3 regions of the Streptomyces sp. NPDC058240 genome follow, and region 3 is predicted to be linked to each of the others. Evidence: riboswitches for the same ligand, from Rfam matches in the RefSeq annotation. Region 3 holds a riboswitch; each other region holds the start of a gene.
The links. A riboswitch is a leader RNA that binds a small molecule or an ion and turns the genes downstream of it on or off. The one in region 3 is predicted to bind cobalamin.
Positions count from the first base shown of each region.

Region 1: another riboswitch for cobalamin. It lies ahead of cobN (cobaltochelatase subunit CobN); the one in region 3 lies ahead of ACFVX4_RS21640 (5-methyltetrahydropteroyltriglutamate--homocysteine S-methyltransferase).
Region 2: another riboswitch for cobalamin. It lies ahead of ACFVX4_RS29210 (prenyltransferase/squalene oxidase repeat-containing protein); the one in region 3 lies ahead of ACFVX4_RS21640 (5-methyltetrahydropteroyltriglutamate--homocysteine S-methyltransferase).

Region 1 covers NZ_JBHVWT010000036.1:23,727-28,460, forward strand. The annotation lists gene cobN (cobaltochelatase subunit CobN) at 1-1,450, opposite strand, end outside; adenosylcobalamin (AdoCbl) riboswitch at 1,537-1,617, opposite strand; gene cobG (precorrin-3B synthase) at 1,718-3,037, shown strand; gene ACFVX4_RS32915 (precorrin-8X methylmutase) at 3,101-3,727, shown strand; gene ACFVX4_RS32920 (precorrin-2 C(20)-methyltransferase) at 3,730-4,734, shown strand, end outside.
Region 2 covers NZ_JBHVWT010000025.1:79,491-84,224, reverse strand. The annotation lists gene ACFVX4_RS29215 (hypothetical protein) at 76-1,488, opposite strand; cobalamin riboswitch at 1,611-1,685, opposite strand; cobalamin riboswitch at 1,788-1,917, shown strand; gene ACFVX4_RS29210 (prenyltransferase/squalene oxidase repeat-containing protein) at 2,119-4,734, shown strand, end outside.
Region 3 covers NZ_JBHVWT010000013.1:70,269-75,002, forward strand. The annotation lists gene ACFVX4_RS21635 (carbonic anhydrase) at 182-916, shown strand; partial or broken gene ACFVX4_RS21640 (5-methyltetrahydropteroyltriglutamate--homocysteine S-methyltransferase) at 1,363-2,016, opposite strand; cobalamin riboswitch at 2,291-2,508, opposite strand; gene ACFVX4_RS21645 (MFS transporter) at 2,764-4,101, opposite strand; gene ACFVX4_RS21650 (2-oxo acid dehydrogenase subunit E2) at 4,215-4,734, opposite strand, start outside.

The sequences.
Region 1 (4,734 bases), on a different contig from region 3:
TCGCGATCGGGTTCTCGCCGAAGCCGCGCGGCGGCTGGATGAGGATGAGCAGATTGCCGCGGCGCAGGGCCGCAAGGACGATGTCGCCCTCCGGGTTGCTCGACCGGTCCACGAACATCTCGCCCGGGGCGGGGCCCCAGTGCTGCTCGACGGCTTCGCGGAGCTCGGCCGGGAGGGTCGCGTACCAGCGCCGGTAGTCGGCGGCCGGGATGCGGACCGGATTGCGGGCCAACTGCTCCTCGGTGAGCCACTCCTGGTCGTGGCCGCCCGCCTCGATCAGCGCGCGGATCAGCTCGTCGCCGTCGCCCGATGCGAGGCCGGGGACCTCCTCCGTACCGAAGTCGTATCCCTCGGCGCGGAGTCGGCGCAGCAGGGCGACGGCGCTGGCCGGGGTGTCGAGGCCGACCGCGTTGCCGATCCGGGAGTGCTTGGTCGGATACGCGGAGAGGACGAGCGCGATCCGCTTCTCGGCGGCCGGGATGTGGCGCAGCCGGGCATGGCGCACGGCGATCCCGGCGACACGGGCGGCGCGCTCGGTGTCGGCGACGTACGCGGGCAGGCCGTCCTCGTCGATCTCCTTGAACGAGAACGGAACGGTGATCAGGCGGCCGTCGAACTCGGGGACCGCGATCTGGCTGGCGGCGTCGAGCGGGGAGACTCCCTCGTCGTTGCCTTCCCAGTCGGTGCGCGAACCGGTGAGGCAGAGGGCCTGGAGGATGGGTACGTCGAGGCCGCTGAGGACGCCCGCGTCCCAGGACTCGTCGTCACCGCCCGCCGACGCCTCGGCGGGCCGGGTGCCGCCCGCGGCGAGGACGGTCGTCACGATCGCGTCGGCGGCGCGCAGCGCTTCGATCAGTTCGGGCTCGGGGGTACGCAGCGAGGCGACGTACAGCGGCAGCGCGCGGGCGCCCGCGTCCTCGACGGCACGGCACAGGGCCTCGATGAACGCGGTGTTGCCGCTCATGTGGTGGGCGCGGTAGTAGAGCACGGCGACGACCGGGCCGTCGGTGCTACGGGGGGTGCGCTCCAGCGGGCCCCAGGAGGGTGCCGGGGCGGGCGGCGCGAAGCCGTGGCCGGTGAGCAGGACGGTGTCGGAGAGGAAGCGGGCGAGCTGGTCCAGGTTGGCGGGCCCGCCGTGGGCCAGATAGGCATGGGCCTCGGCGGCGATGCCGATGGGAACCGTCGAGGCGGCCATCAGCTGGGCGTCGGGGGCCTGTTCGCCGGTGAGGACGACGACGGGGCGTCCGGTGGCGAGCACCTGGTCGAGGCCGTCCTGCCAGGCGCGTACCCCGCCGAGGAGGCGCACGACGACCAGGTCGACGCCGTCCAGGAGCTGTGGCAGGTCCTGGAGCGGGAGCCGGGAGGGGTTGGCGTAGCGGTAGGAGACCGGGCCCTCCGAGGCACGGGCGCTGAGCAGGTCGGTGTCGGACGTCGACAGGAGCAGGATCATGCGGCGTCGGGCCTTCCTCGGGGTGTCCACGCCCCGGGCGGTGTCGGAATGAAGCTCCCCGCTCGAACGGATCCGAGCGTGTGGGGAAGGGAGTTCCTGACTTGCCCGGCCGTGGCCGGACTCACAGTGGCGGGACCGTGCCGGACTTGCACCGGACTTCCTCCCCTGTCGCCGTCTGTGGCGACGACGTGCCGGATGGCCCGTCACTAGGCATAGTAAGGGCCGGTCAACCGATGGAGGACATACGGATCTGGTCAGATGGTCGGTATGCTCGCCGCCATGCCCCGACCTGCCACTTCGCCTTCACCGCCGGGAGACGCGTCTCCCCGGGACCGCGGTGACGCCTGCCCCGGCACGCTGCGGCTGCACCGGGCGGACGACGGCGCTCTGGCCCGCGTCCGTGTTCCCGGCGGTCTGCTGACCGCGGTGCAGGCGGACGCCCTGGGGGCGTTGGCGGGGAGCCTGGGCGATGGTGAGTTGCATCTCACTTCGCGCGGCAATGTCCAGTTGCGCGGGCTGGGCCCGGACTGCGGAGGCGAACTGGCCGACAGGCTGGGCGAGGCGGGGCTGCTGCCCTCCGCGCGCCACGAGCGGATACGCAACATCGTGGCGTCGCCGCTCTCGGGGCTCGACGGCCGCGGCGCACGGGACGTCGGCCCCTGGCTGTCCGCGCTGGACGCGCTGTTGTGCGCGGGCGACCGGACGGCGGGCCTCTCGGGCAGGTTCCTGTTCGTGCTCGACGACGGCCGTGGCGATGTGGACACGCTGGGCGGCGACGTGACATTGCTGGCGCAGGGCGACGGAACGGCGCTGCTGCGGATCGGCATGGCCAGGACCGCAGTACGGATACCGGGCGCGCAGGCGCCGCAGGCCGCCCTCCTGGCGGCCGGGACCTTCCTGGATCAGGCGTCGGGCACCGGTGCCTGGCGCGTGTCGGACCTGCCCGGCGGTGCCGGATCCCTCTTCGACGAGGTCGTACGACGGTTGCGGGCGACGGGTACCGGCACCACTTCCACCGAGGACCGTGCCTGCCCGCGGAGCTCGGACGGCCCCGCCCCCGGCGTCGTGACCGGCCCGCACGACGGGGCCGCGCTGTCCGTCGGCATCCCCCTGGGGCGCGTCGACCCGACGCAGTGGCGGTCGTTGACGGACACGGCGCGGCACCGGGGCCGCGGTGAGTTGCGGCTGACACCGTGGCGCGGGGTCGTCGTACCGGGGGTGGAGCGGCGGCGGGCCGCGGGGCTGCTGGACGATCTGGGGGCCACCGGCCTCGTCGTCGGACCCGGCTCCCCCTGGGCCGGGGTGGGTGCCTGTATCGGCCGGCCCGGCTGCGCGAAGTCGCTGGCCGATGTGCGGGCCCAGGCGGCGGACGCGGTGGGGGCCGTGGGCCCGCTTCCGGTGTACTGGTCCGGGTGCGAACGCCGGTGCGGCCACCCCCGCGGCGAGTGGGTGGACGTCGTCGCCACCCCCGGCGGACACCGGATCTCGCTCGTACGGGGCGAGGTACGGGACGCCCCCGTGAGCGTCCCCGACAGCCCCGGTGGGCTCGCCGCCGCGGTGGCCGCGGCCCGCCGCGCGCGCGGCTGATCCCGTACGCCCCACTCCCCTGTACCCGACCGTCGCACGCCCGAGGAAGAGAGCGAAAGCACTGTGCACCAGTACGAGAAGGACGGACCGGCGATCTATCGCCAGTCCTTCGCCACGATCCGTGCAGAGGCGGATCTCGCAGGCCTGCCCGCCGATGTGAGCCAGGTCGCGGTCCGCATGATCCACGCCTGCGGGATGGTCGACCTCGTCCGTGATCTCGCTTTCACCCCGGACGCGGTCGCCCGCGCCCGCGCCGCTCTGCGGGCCGGCGCACCCATCCTGTGCGATGTGGCCATGGTCGCCAGCGGCGTCACCCGCAAGCGGCTGCCCGCGGACAACGAGGTGGTGTGCACCCTGTCCGACCCGGCGGTGCCCGAACTCGCGAAGCAGCTGGGCACCACCCGCAGCGCCGCAGCGCTGGAGCTGTGGCGCGACCGGCTGGACGGCGCGGTCGTCGCCGTCGGAAACGCACCGACCGCCCTGTTCCGACTGCTGGAGATGATCGAGGAGGGCGCGCCGCGCCCCGCCGCCGTCATCGGCGTACCGGTCGGCTTCATCGGTGCCGCCGAGTCCAAGGACGCCCTGGCCGCGCACCCGTCCGGGCTGGAGCATCTGATCGTTCGGGGCCGTCGCGGCGGCAGCGCCATGGCGGCCGCCGCCCTCAACGCGATCGCCAGCGAGGAAGAGTAGACGTGAGCGAGCAGAAGACGGGCCGGCTGTACGGGGTCGGGCTCGGCCCCGGCGATCCGGCCCTGATGACCGTACGCGCGGTGGAGATCATCGCCGAGGCCGATGTCATCGCCTATCACAGTGCCCGGCACGGGCGGTCCATCGCCCGGTCCATCACGGCGAAGCACATCCGTGCCGACCATGTCGAGGAGCCGCTGGTCTACCCCGTCACGACGGAGACCACGGACCACCCGGGCGGTTACCGGGGAGCGATGGAGGAGTTCTACGCCGAGGCGGCGGCCCGCCTGGCGGTGCATCTCGACGCCGGCCGCACGGTCGCCGTGCTGGCCGAGGGCGACCCGCTCTTCTACGGCTCGTACATGCACATGCACAAGCGGCTCGCCGACCGCTACCCGACCGAAGTGATCCCGGGCGTCACCTCGGTCAGCGCGGCCGCCGCGCGGCTCGGCACCCCGCTCGTCGAGGGCGAGGAGGTGCTGACCATCCTGCCCGGCACCCTGCCGGAGGAGGAGCTGACCGCCCGGCTCGCCGCCACCGACGCCGCTGTGGTCATGAAGCTGGGACGTACGTTTCCCGCCGTGCGCCGCGCCTTCGAGACGGCCGGGCGGCTGCCCGAGGCGCGCTACGTCGAGCGCGCCACGATGGCCGGGGAGCGGGTGGGCGACCTGGCCGAGGTCGACGCCGGCTCCGTGCCGTACTTCGCGGTCGCGGTCCTGCCCAGCAGGATCGGAGCGCCGCGTCCCGAACGCGCCCCGGAGGGCGGCGAGGTGACCGTGGTCGGCACCGGCCCGGCCGGCCCGCTGTGGCTGACTCCCGAGACGCGCGGGGCGCTGGCCGCCGCGGACGACCTGGTCGGCTACACCACCTATCTGGACCGGGTGCCGGTACGGCCGGGGCAGGTGCGCCACGGCTCGGACAACAAGGTCGAGTCGGAGCGCGCCGAGTTCGCCCTCGATCTGGCCCGGCGCGGACGTCGGGTGGCCGTGGTGTCGGGCGGCGACCCCGGG
Region 2 (4,734 bases), on a different contig from region 3:
GGCCGATTTCATCGACGGACGCGTGGCTCACATCAAGACCTGAGCGCTCCCACGATTCCGTGCGTTCTCATGGGCTCAGGCACTCCAGCGCAGAGCGACCGTGTCCCCCGCGTTGATCACCTTGCCGCGGTCGGCCCCGGTGAACGCCGAACCGTCGACGCCGACCTTCCAGGTGCTCGACCCGCTGTTGGACTTGCCGTTGAGAGCGGTGATCGTGCCCGTTCCGGAGGAGGGCGTCACGCCGTTCACGCAGCCGGACGGGGTGGCCGCGGTCGTGGCCGAGTCCAGAACCGCGCCGAGGGTGGTTGTGGTGCCGGTGGGGGTGAAGGCGACGGAGCACACCTTCAAGCCGCCCGCGCCGTCGTCCACGGTCAGGGCCAGTTCTGTGGCGGTGCCGGAGGCGAAGGTGCTCCGGGCAACCCACTGGGGTGCGCCGCCGGTGGCCGGGACCGGGGGAGCGGCGGTGAAGCCGCCTCCGGCGACGGCACGCAGTCCGTCGATGGATGCGTAGGCGGACGGCTCGGTGTCGCCAGGCAGGTACTTGAAGCCGCCACCGGGGTTGAACTGCTGAGCGATGAGGAAGTCGACGGGTGTCTTGCCCGCGGAGGTGAGGAAATCGCCGGTCTGCGGGTTGATGCCGCAGGCGTTGAGCCCCGAGACGGCCCAGCCGTTGGAGTCGGTGTTGACACCGAACATGGCGTTGAACGCACCACTGCCCGGCACCAGCTTGCTCTTGAGGAACGCCTTGGCCTGGACGATGTCCGCATCGGTGTTCGGGACGCCGGAGACACAGAGCGCGGCCATCGCGGCGCCGGTCATGTCGACATCGCCGGCCGAGCCGAGCTGTCCCGGATCACCTTCGGCCTTGCTGTAGTTCCAGCCGCCGTCGTTGTGCTGGTTGGCGCGGATGCGGGTGATCAGGGAGTCGCGCAGGGACTTGGGTATCCGCTGCGTTCCCGCCCGCGTCCGGGCGCCGCCGAGGGCGAGCGCGGCGAACACGGTCCCGTTGAAGTTCGCCGAGGGGCCGAAGTATCCGGGCTCGGCCTTCTGCCAGTAGCTGTAGATGTCGCCGATGAGATTGCGTGAGGCGGAGACGCGGGCCGGGTCGATGCCCGCCGCGTAGGAGTTGAGGGTGGCGCGTTCGTAGTCGGTGACCACCGGCGTCGCGGACGGCCAACTGGCCGTGGACAGCAGGGTCCGGTACACGGATCTCGCGTTCTTCGTGGTGTCGCCGCCAGGTGTGACGTCGACGGCCGCGGTGCCGGCGGAGGCGAGCGCGCTGAGCGCCCACTCGTTCGACAGTCCGGCCCCGGCGTAGGAACCATCCGACGACTGAAGGGACTTGAGGTACGTGACACCGTTCGTCTTCGACGTGGCGATCTGGGCCGGCGTGGCAGTGGCAGCGGCCGGCAGGACACTCAGACAGAACGCCCCGACGGAGGCGGTCGCCGTGAACGCAAGACGGCGTGGGATCAAAGGACGGGACATGGCCTGCTCCTGGGATGAGGGGCGCGCCGCCCTGGGCCCACGGCCTTCCCGGGCGGGAGGCAACAGCAGGCAGGGCCGCCGCCCGAACGCGTGGACCGGCTTCCTGTGGTGCGTCGCCGCCTGGGCATTCGGGCTCGGAACGGCCCCAGCCGTCCCACACCGCTGCGCGTCAGCCCCGGACTCTCACCGGGTTCCCCCACGTGGCAGCGCAGGACGCTACCGGACGCGCTGCCGTCCCGCCAGATGCCCTCAGGCGGCCCTTCCGTGTCCCTGGCCGGTGTCTTGACGAGGTATCACTCTGCGTGCTCCAATCCGGCTCCTACACACTGAGTTCCAGGGGAAGCCGGTCAGAATCCGGCGCTGACCCGCAACCGTAGGCCCGGTAGCACCGGGCGAGCCGGAATGCCTGGAGCCTGATCTTCAGCGAGAAAGCGCCGTCGTGGACTACGGCGTGGTCGACCAGCCCTGCCATGCGGTGAACCGCGCGTGGCCGAGGCCGCCTCAGCCACGTTCATGTCCCCACGGAGCAGAGGCGAGGGGGCTGCGGTGGGGACCGCACAACGAAGAGACCGACAGGCGGGGAGCAGGGCATTCCTGTCCCTGAAGCCAGTGGCATTCCTGTTGCTTGCCATGTGCGTGACACTCATCACCATCACCACCGCCCCGGCCGCGGCCGACCCGCTCGGCGACTGCACAGCCACCAAGGGCGCGATCGTCGCTGTCGACTTCGGCCCCTTCGCAGGCAAGGTCGAGCGTGGCTGCGACACGACGCCGACGACCGGGTACGAACTCCTCCACGAGGCGGGCTTCACCACCGAGGGCACTCAGCACGACGGCCCGGCGTTCATCTGCCGCATCGGCCTCGGCTCCGGTACGCAGTACCCGACCACGGATCAGGAGTCCTGCGTACTCACCCCATCGGCCACGGCCTACTGGTCGTACTGGATCGCTTCGCCGGGCCAGCACACGTGGACGTACAGCCAGTACGGAGCCATGGACCGCAAGCCGAAGGACGGCGACGTCGACGCCTGGGTGTTCGGCGGCACCGACATCGGCGGCACCACCGGCAAGCCGACGTTCACCCCCGACGAGGTGCGCGCCGGTGGCGGCACCGGGACCCCCGACCCCGGGGGCACTCCCACGGTCCCGGCCGGGGAGATCGACGTGGCGGCGGCGGCGACCTGGGTCGCCGGCACGCTCAAGGACGGCGAACGCGTCGTTGACGACGGCGCCGACACCCCCGCCTACCTCCTGACCACCGAGGCGGCCTACGCGCTGGCCGCGGCGGACGGCGACAGCGCGACTCTCGGCAAGATCACCGCCTTCCTCGCCTCCCACGCCGACGACTACACCTATCAGTCGGGCAAGGACCAGGCCCCCGACGCGGCGGCCGCGGCACGCCTGGCCCTTCTCGCCGAGGTCACTGGCGCCGACCCGCACCGCTTCGGCGGCCACGACCTGATCGCCGACCTCGTGGACAACATCTGTGCCGCGGGCCCCGACTCGGGCAGTCCCACCCCCGGTTGTACCGGCAAGGGCGATTTCAGGAACGCAACCTACGCGGACGGACAGGCACTTGCCGTGCTCGCCCTGCTCCGAGACGGCACCGAGCCTCCGGCCGAGACCGTCGAGCGGCTGACCCAGTTGCAGTGCGACGACGGCGGGATCACCAGCATCCTGATCCGCCCCGGCGAGAACTGCGACGGCGATCCCGCCACCACCGGCCTTGTGGCCCTCGCGCTGCATGAGGCGCACGGCCAGGACGCGGCGGTGGCGAAGGCCCGGACCTATCTGAAGAGGGCGCAGCGCGAGGACGGCTCCTTCCCCGGCTACACCGGGGCCACGACCGGCAGCGTCTACGCCACCGCGTACGCCGCGCAGTCTCTCCGCGCTCTCGGCGACACCGCGCAGGCCGATGCGGCCGTCTCCTGGCTCTCGCGTGAACAGCTGGACGGCGGCGGGTTCGGCTTCGACGAGGGCGCCACCGCCGCGGCCATCCACCCGACCGGCCCCGCGGTCCTGGCCGGGGCGGGCACCGACCTCACCCGCCTCACGACGAAGAAGCCGGACCCGACGGACCCGCCGACGACCGGACCGCCCGGCGGCCCGACCCTCCCGGCCGGCGAAGGCCCCGACCTGAAGAAGGGCGTGGGCTACCTCACCAGCGCGGCCAACCTCAAGCAGGGCCGGTACTACGCGGCCGGCCCAGGTGCCTCGCGCGCCGACTTCGGCCTCACCATCGACGGCGCCTACGCACTCGCGGCCACCGGACTGAACAACGACAAGCTCCGCGGCATCGTCGACTTCCTCGACAACGGCGGCAAGGACGGCGACGGCAGGACCCTCCAGGACTGGACCGGGACAGGTACGAAGTACGCACTCGGTGGCTCCATCGGCAAGGCCGCTCTGCTGGCCGAGACCGTCGGCCGAGACCCGCGCTCCTTCGGCGGCAAGGACCTCGTCGCCGCTCTCGACATGGCGGTGTGCACCGGGCCGAGCAAGACTCCGGACCGGAGCTGCGCCGCCAAGGGGGCCTACACCTACGCCCCTTCCGTCTTCGCCCAGTCGCTGGCGATCATGGCCCAGTTGCGAGCCGACGAGAAGACAGCCGCCCAGAAGCCGATCGCGTACCTGGAAAGCCTTCAGCACGGCAGTGGTGCCTGGCCCAGCCTGATTCCCGCCACGGGGGACTCCGATGTCGACTCCACCGCCATCGCGGCCATGGCGCTGGACCTTGTGGGTGGTGAGAAGGCCGACAGGGCCGTCGACAAGGCGCTGACCTGGATCGCGAGCAAGCAGCTGTCCGACGGTGGCTTCCCGGGCGCGGCCGGCGACTCCGTCAACTCCGCCGCCCTCGCCGTCCAGGGGCTCTCCCTGGAAGGGAAGCGGTACACCTCCGAGATCGCCAAGGCCCGGAAGTTCCTCGCGGGCCAGCAGAACAACGACGGCGGGTTCAACGTGGCGAAGGAAGGGCAGCGCGGATCCGACCTGCGCGCCTCCACCCAAGCGGTCGGAGGGGCGACCGGTATCTCGTTCGGCACCCTGGAGCGCAGCCTGACCGGCACCACGCCGCAGCCCACGCCCAGCCCCGGTGCCTCCATTCCGCAGATCGTCACCCCCGGGGACACGGCCGGGGGAACGGGCGGCATCGTCGACACCGACGCGGGCGGCTCCGGCGGGGGAGCGCTGGCCTCGACCGGCACGGGGATCGGTGCGCTCGTCGGTCTCGCGGCCGTGCTCGTCGGT
Region 3 (4,734 bases):
TGATCGCCCAGCCAGTGCTGTGGCGCTGCTCGTGCCGCCGCCCGAGCCGGTTCTGTGGGCCGTCGGTGGCAAAGCGGCCCGCGCCCGCTTGCGCCTGTGGTCGGGTTCCCGCACCGCGCTGAACAATCGCCTTGGCCAAGGAGTACGGACGCATCTCAGCGGACTGAGGGGAACCACCGAAATGGACAGAGCGGGACATCCGGATCGCAGAACTCTGCTCGCCGGCGGACTCGTGGTCGCCTCGGCCGCACTGGCGGGGTGCTCATCGACGAGCGCCACCCCGATGGCGACCAGCACCTCGCCGGAAGCACGGCCGGCCACACCCGCCGAGGCGCTCGCGAGACTGATGGACGGCAACAAGCGCTGGGTGAGCGGAGACCTTCGACATCCCGACCGCGATCCGGACCGGCGCGAGTTCGTGGCCCAGAAGCAGGAACCTTTCGGAGCGGTCCTCTCGTGCATCGACTCCCGGGTGCCGCCGGAACTCCTCTTCGACACCGGACTGGGTGACCTCTACGTGATGCGTACAGGCGGGGAGGCGATCGGCCCCGTGGTCACGGGGTCCGTGGAATACGGGCCCGTGACGAGTGGCACTCCGCTCATCGTGGTCCTTGGGCATCAGCGCTGCGGCGCCGTCGAGGCAGCGTACAAGTCCATCCGTGACGGCAAGCCGTTGCCCGGCAACCTGGAAGCGATCGCCAAGGCCCTGCGGCCGGCGTACGAGCAGGCAGTTGGCGAAGGCGGTGCCGACCCGGTCGAGACCATGGCCCGCGCCCAGGTCGAGCTGACCGCAGCCGACCTGCGCTCCAACCAGGACCTGGCCCCACTCGTGGGAAAGGGCACCCTTGCCGTGGTCGGCGCCTACTACTACCTCGACACCGGCAAGGTGGAAGTCCTGGCCGGCGCACCCTCCTGACCCGCCGAACGATGCGCAGGCGCGTTGCCGCCGCGGCCAGGGCCTGATTTCTCCGTTGGCGTGTGTGAAGGCAAGACCTTCTCATCAGCCGCCGGATGGACCTGTCGCTGATCGCACCCGCACCATCAATGGGCTCCGGTCCCAGCTCACCAGTATTTTCCCCGGCCTGGAGCGGGCGTCGCTCCCGGGTCACCACGGGAACCGGGACAGCGTTCATACGGGGACGCTCCTCCTGATGCATGGCATCCGGTGGATACCGGCACTCGTCGTACAGCACGCAGGGACCGTAGGAGAACCCGGAGCCGGAGAAGAGCTCGGAGATGAGGTCCGCGCGGGTCGGCGGAGGATCGGAGGGCGAACCGTCGCCCTTCGGCAAGGTGCTGTCGTCGGGGGTCCCGCCGGGGCCGGGGCACTTGTGAGCGCCCCGGCCCGTCGGGTACCTGCCGTCAGGACGCGGGCAGCTCCCCGCGTACCGTGCGGGCCGCGGCGACCAGGTTCTCTAGGGACGCCTTGGTCTCGGGCCAGCCGCGTGTCTTCAGACCGCAGTCGGGGTTGACCCACAGCCGTTCGGCGGGAATGGCCTTGAGCCCCTTGCGGAGCAGGGCGGCGGCCTCGTCCGCATCGGGCACGCGCGGGGAGTGGATGTCGTAGACACCGGGTCCGGCCTCGCGCGGGTAGCCGTGTGCGGCGAGTTCGCGGGCGACCTGCATGTGGGAGCGGGTGGCCTCCAGGCTGATGACGTCGGCGTCGAGGTCGTCGATGGCCTGGACGATGTCGCCGAACTCGGCGTAGCACATGTGGGTGTGGATCTGGGTGTCCGGACGCACGCCGCTGGTGGTGAGACGGAACGACTCGGTGGCCCACTCCAGGTATGCGGCGTGGTTCGCTGCGCGCAGGGGGAGGGTCTCGCGGAGGGCGGGTTCGTCGACCTGGATGACCGATGTGCCACTGGCTTCCAGGTCGTCGACCTCGTCGCGCAGGGCGAGGGCGACCTGCCGGGCGGTGTCGCCGAGCGGTTGGTCGTCGCGGACGAAGGACCAGGCCAGCATGGTGACGGGCCCGGTCAGCATGCCCTTGACCGGACGGTCGGTGAGCGACGACCCGGCCCTTCCAGTAACCCTCGATGGCCTTCTTCAGTTCCCGGTCCGGTCCCTGGCGGGGGTAGCCGTACGCGGTGGCGTGTGCTGCCGCGGCTGCGGGCTGCGCTGTCACGGAAATTTCCTTCGCGAGATGACTCCTTGAGATCCCGGGGACGGGACACGGACGCGAAGGGATGACGAACCGGACGGATCCTGCGCACGCCATGGGTGCGGTCTTCCGTCTGGTATGTACGCCGACCCGCCCACGAGGTCACCGGGATATCCGCACACGAGGGGTCGCGTGCGGGCAACGGGCAGGTCTTCGGACTCGCGGGCACATCTGTCGAAGGCAGACACCTACTGGCCGTCGCTTCCCGGATCCGACCGGATCCAGTGCGTATGACGGCGGTCGTTCCCGCTCACCGCTGCGGGGCAGTCCCGGATTCCCACCGGGTTCCCTCTTACGACGCGCCTGCCTGGCGGACAGGGCGAACCAGCTGCACCGGTCAGGCTAGAGGGCGGATCGCTCTTCGGGCACCGCTGTTCACATTCCGGAACGTGACATGAGACACGGAATCGGTCCGGCCGGGCAGGCGGAAGGGGCACGCGGGTCGCACGTCGTCAACGCACTGGCGCAGCAGCGGGGCGCGTGTCTCCGGGGGCAAGGTGGTCTGGTTCGAACCGGACCTGCCCCGGGGCGCGGGCGCCCGCGGGACCGCCCCGGCCGATGGGGACGTCCCGGGCCGACCCACGCCCCCGGAGCGCGCTTCAGGACTTGGGGGAGAAGCGCAGCCGCGTGGCCGCCAGTGCGCCGAGGGCCAGCAGGACGATGGACACCCACAGGCCGGACAGATGGTTGCCGGTGGCGTCCTCGGCGTAGCCCATGATGTACGGGCCGACGAAGCCGCCCGTGATACCGATGGTGTTGAGCAGTGCCAGGCCGCCGGCGAGGGTCTTGCCCGAGAGCCGGGTGGCGGGGAAGTTGAACAGCAGGGGCTGGACGACGAAGAACGCCAGGCCGGTGAAGCAGAAGCCGAGCAGGGCGATCACGGGACCGGCGACGGCGGCGACGATGAGGCCGGTGAACATCATCAGCAGACCGACCACCACGAAGTTGCGGGAGCGCCGGGGTGTCGTCGCGCGCGGCGGCACCAGTACGGCACCGACGGCCGCGGTGAGCCAGGGCAGTCCGGTCAGCAGGCCGATGGTGAACGGCGAGAGATCGCCCCAGCCGCCGATGATGCCGGGCAGGAAGTAGACGACGGAGTACAGGGCGACCTGGTGGGTCCAGTTGGCGAAGATGGCCAGCAGCATCTGCTTGTCGCGCAGCACCGTCAGCAGGGAGCCGGATCCGGAGCCGTTGCCGGCCGCCTCGGCGCCCTCGATCTGTTCGCGGGTGACCGCGTCCTGGACCAGCCGGGCCTCCTCCGCCGTCAGCCAGGGTGCCTTGGCCGGGCCGTCGGGCAGGAACCGGAGGATGGCGAACGCCAGGAAGAGGCAGGGGACCCCCTCGATGACGAACATCCACTGCCAGCCGTGCCAGCCGCCGAGCCCGTCCATCTCCATGAACAGTCCGCCGAGCGGGTTCCCGACGACGCTGGCGATGGAGGCGCCGAGCAGGAGCAGTCCGATGGCCCTGCCGCGGATCTCGGAGCGGAACCAGTAGGTGAAGTAGAGCAGGATGCCCGGCAGCAGCCCGGCCTCGGCGGCGCCGAGCAGCAGCCGCATGGCGTAGAAGGACTTCTCACCCTGTACGAAGGCCATGCAGGCGGAGACGACGCCCCAGGTCAGCATGATCCGGGTGATCCACCAGCGGGCGCCCACGCGGTACATGATCAGGTTGCTGGGCACCTCGGAGATCGCGTAGGTGAGGAAGAACAGCCCCGCGCCCAGCCCGTAGGCCGCGGCGGAGATGCCGAGGTCGACCTCCAGGCGTTCCTTGGCCAGGCCGATGTTGGTCCGGTCCAGGAACGACATGATGTAGGCGGCCAGCAGCAGCGGCATCAGCCGCCGCAGATTGCGCTGGTCCAGCTCGCCGAGCGCATCGCGCGGGGTTTCGTTTGGTATGGCCGCACTGGGCGTGCGGGAACCGCGGATCAAAGGCATCGGGGTCCTCTTGGAGTGCTCTGGCAGCCGTCGGGCGCGGACTGCGGCCTAGGGGGGTGGGGCGGGCGGCCAGCGACGGTGACGCCGCGGGCCGCCCGGCCGCCGGGGTGGGTTCAGACGACGAGCCGGACCGGGTTCTCCACGGCCTCGGTGAAGGCCGCGAGCCAGCGCGCCGCCACGGCGCCGTCCACCGGACGGTGGTCCACGGACAGGACCACGCCGAGCACCTTGGCCGCGATGACCGCACCGTCGCGGACCACCGCCTCGTCGCGTGCGGCGCCGATGGCCAGGATCGCGGCCTGCGGCGGGTTGATGATGGCGGCGAACTCCTCGACCCCGTACATGCCGAGGTTCGAAACGGTGATCGATCCGCCTTCGAGGTCGGCGGGCCGAAGCCCCCCGGAGCGCGCCTGCTCCGCGTACGCGCGGGTCCGAGTGGCGATCGCCGACACCGACAGGTTCTCGATCCCGCGCAGCACCGGGGTCACCAGGCCCGTCCCGGTGGCGATGGCGACCGAGACGTCGACGGTACGGAACCGGCGGACGGCATCCGGCTGCCACACCGCGTTCATCTCCGGCACCTGTGCATGTGCCGTGGCGACGGCCTTGATCAACAGGTCGTTGACCGAGACC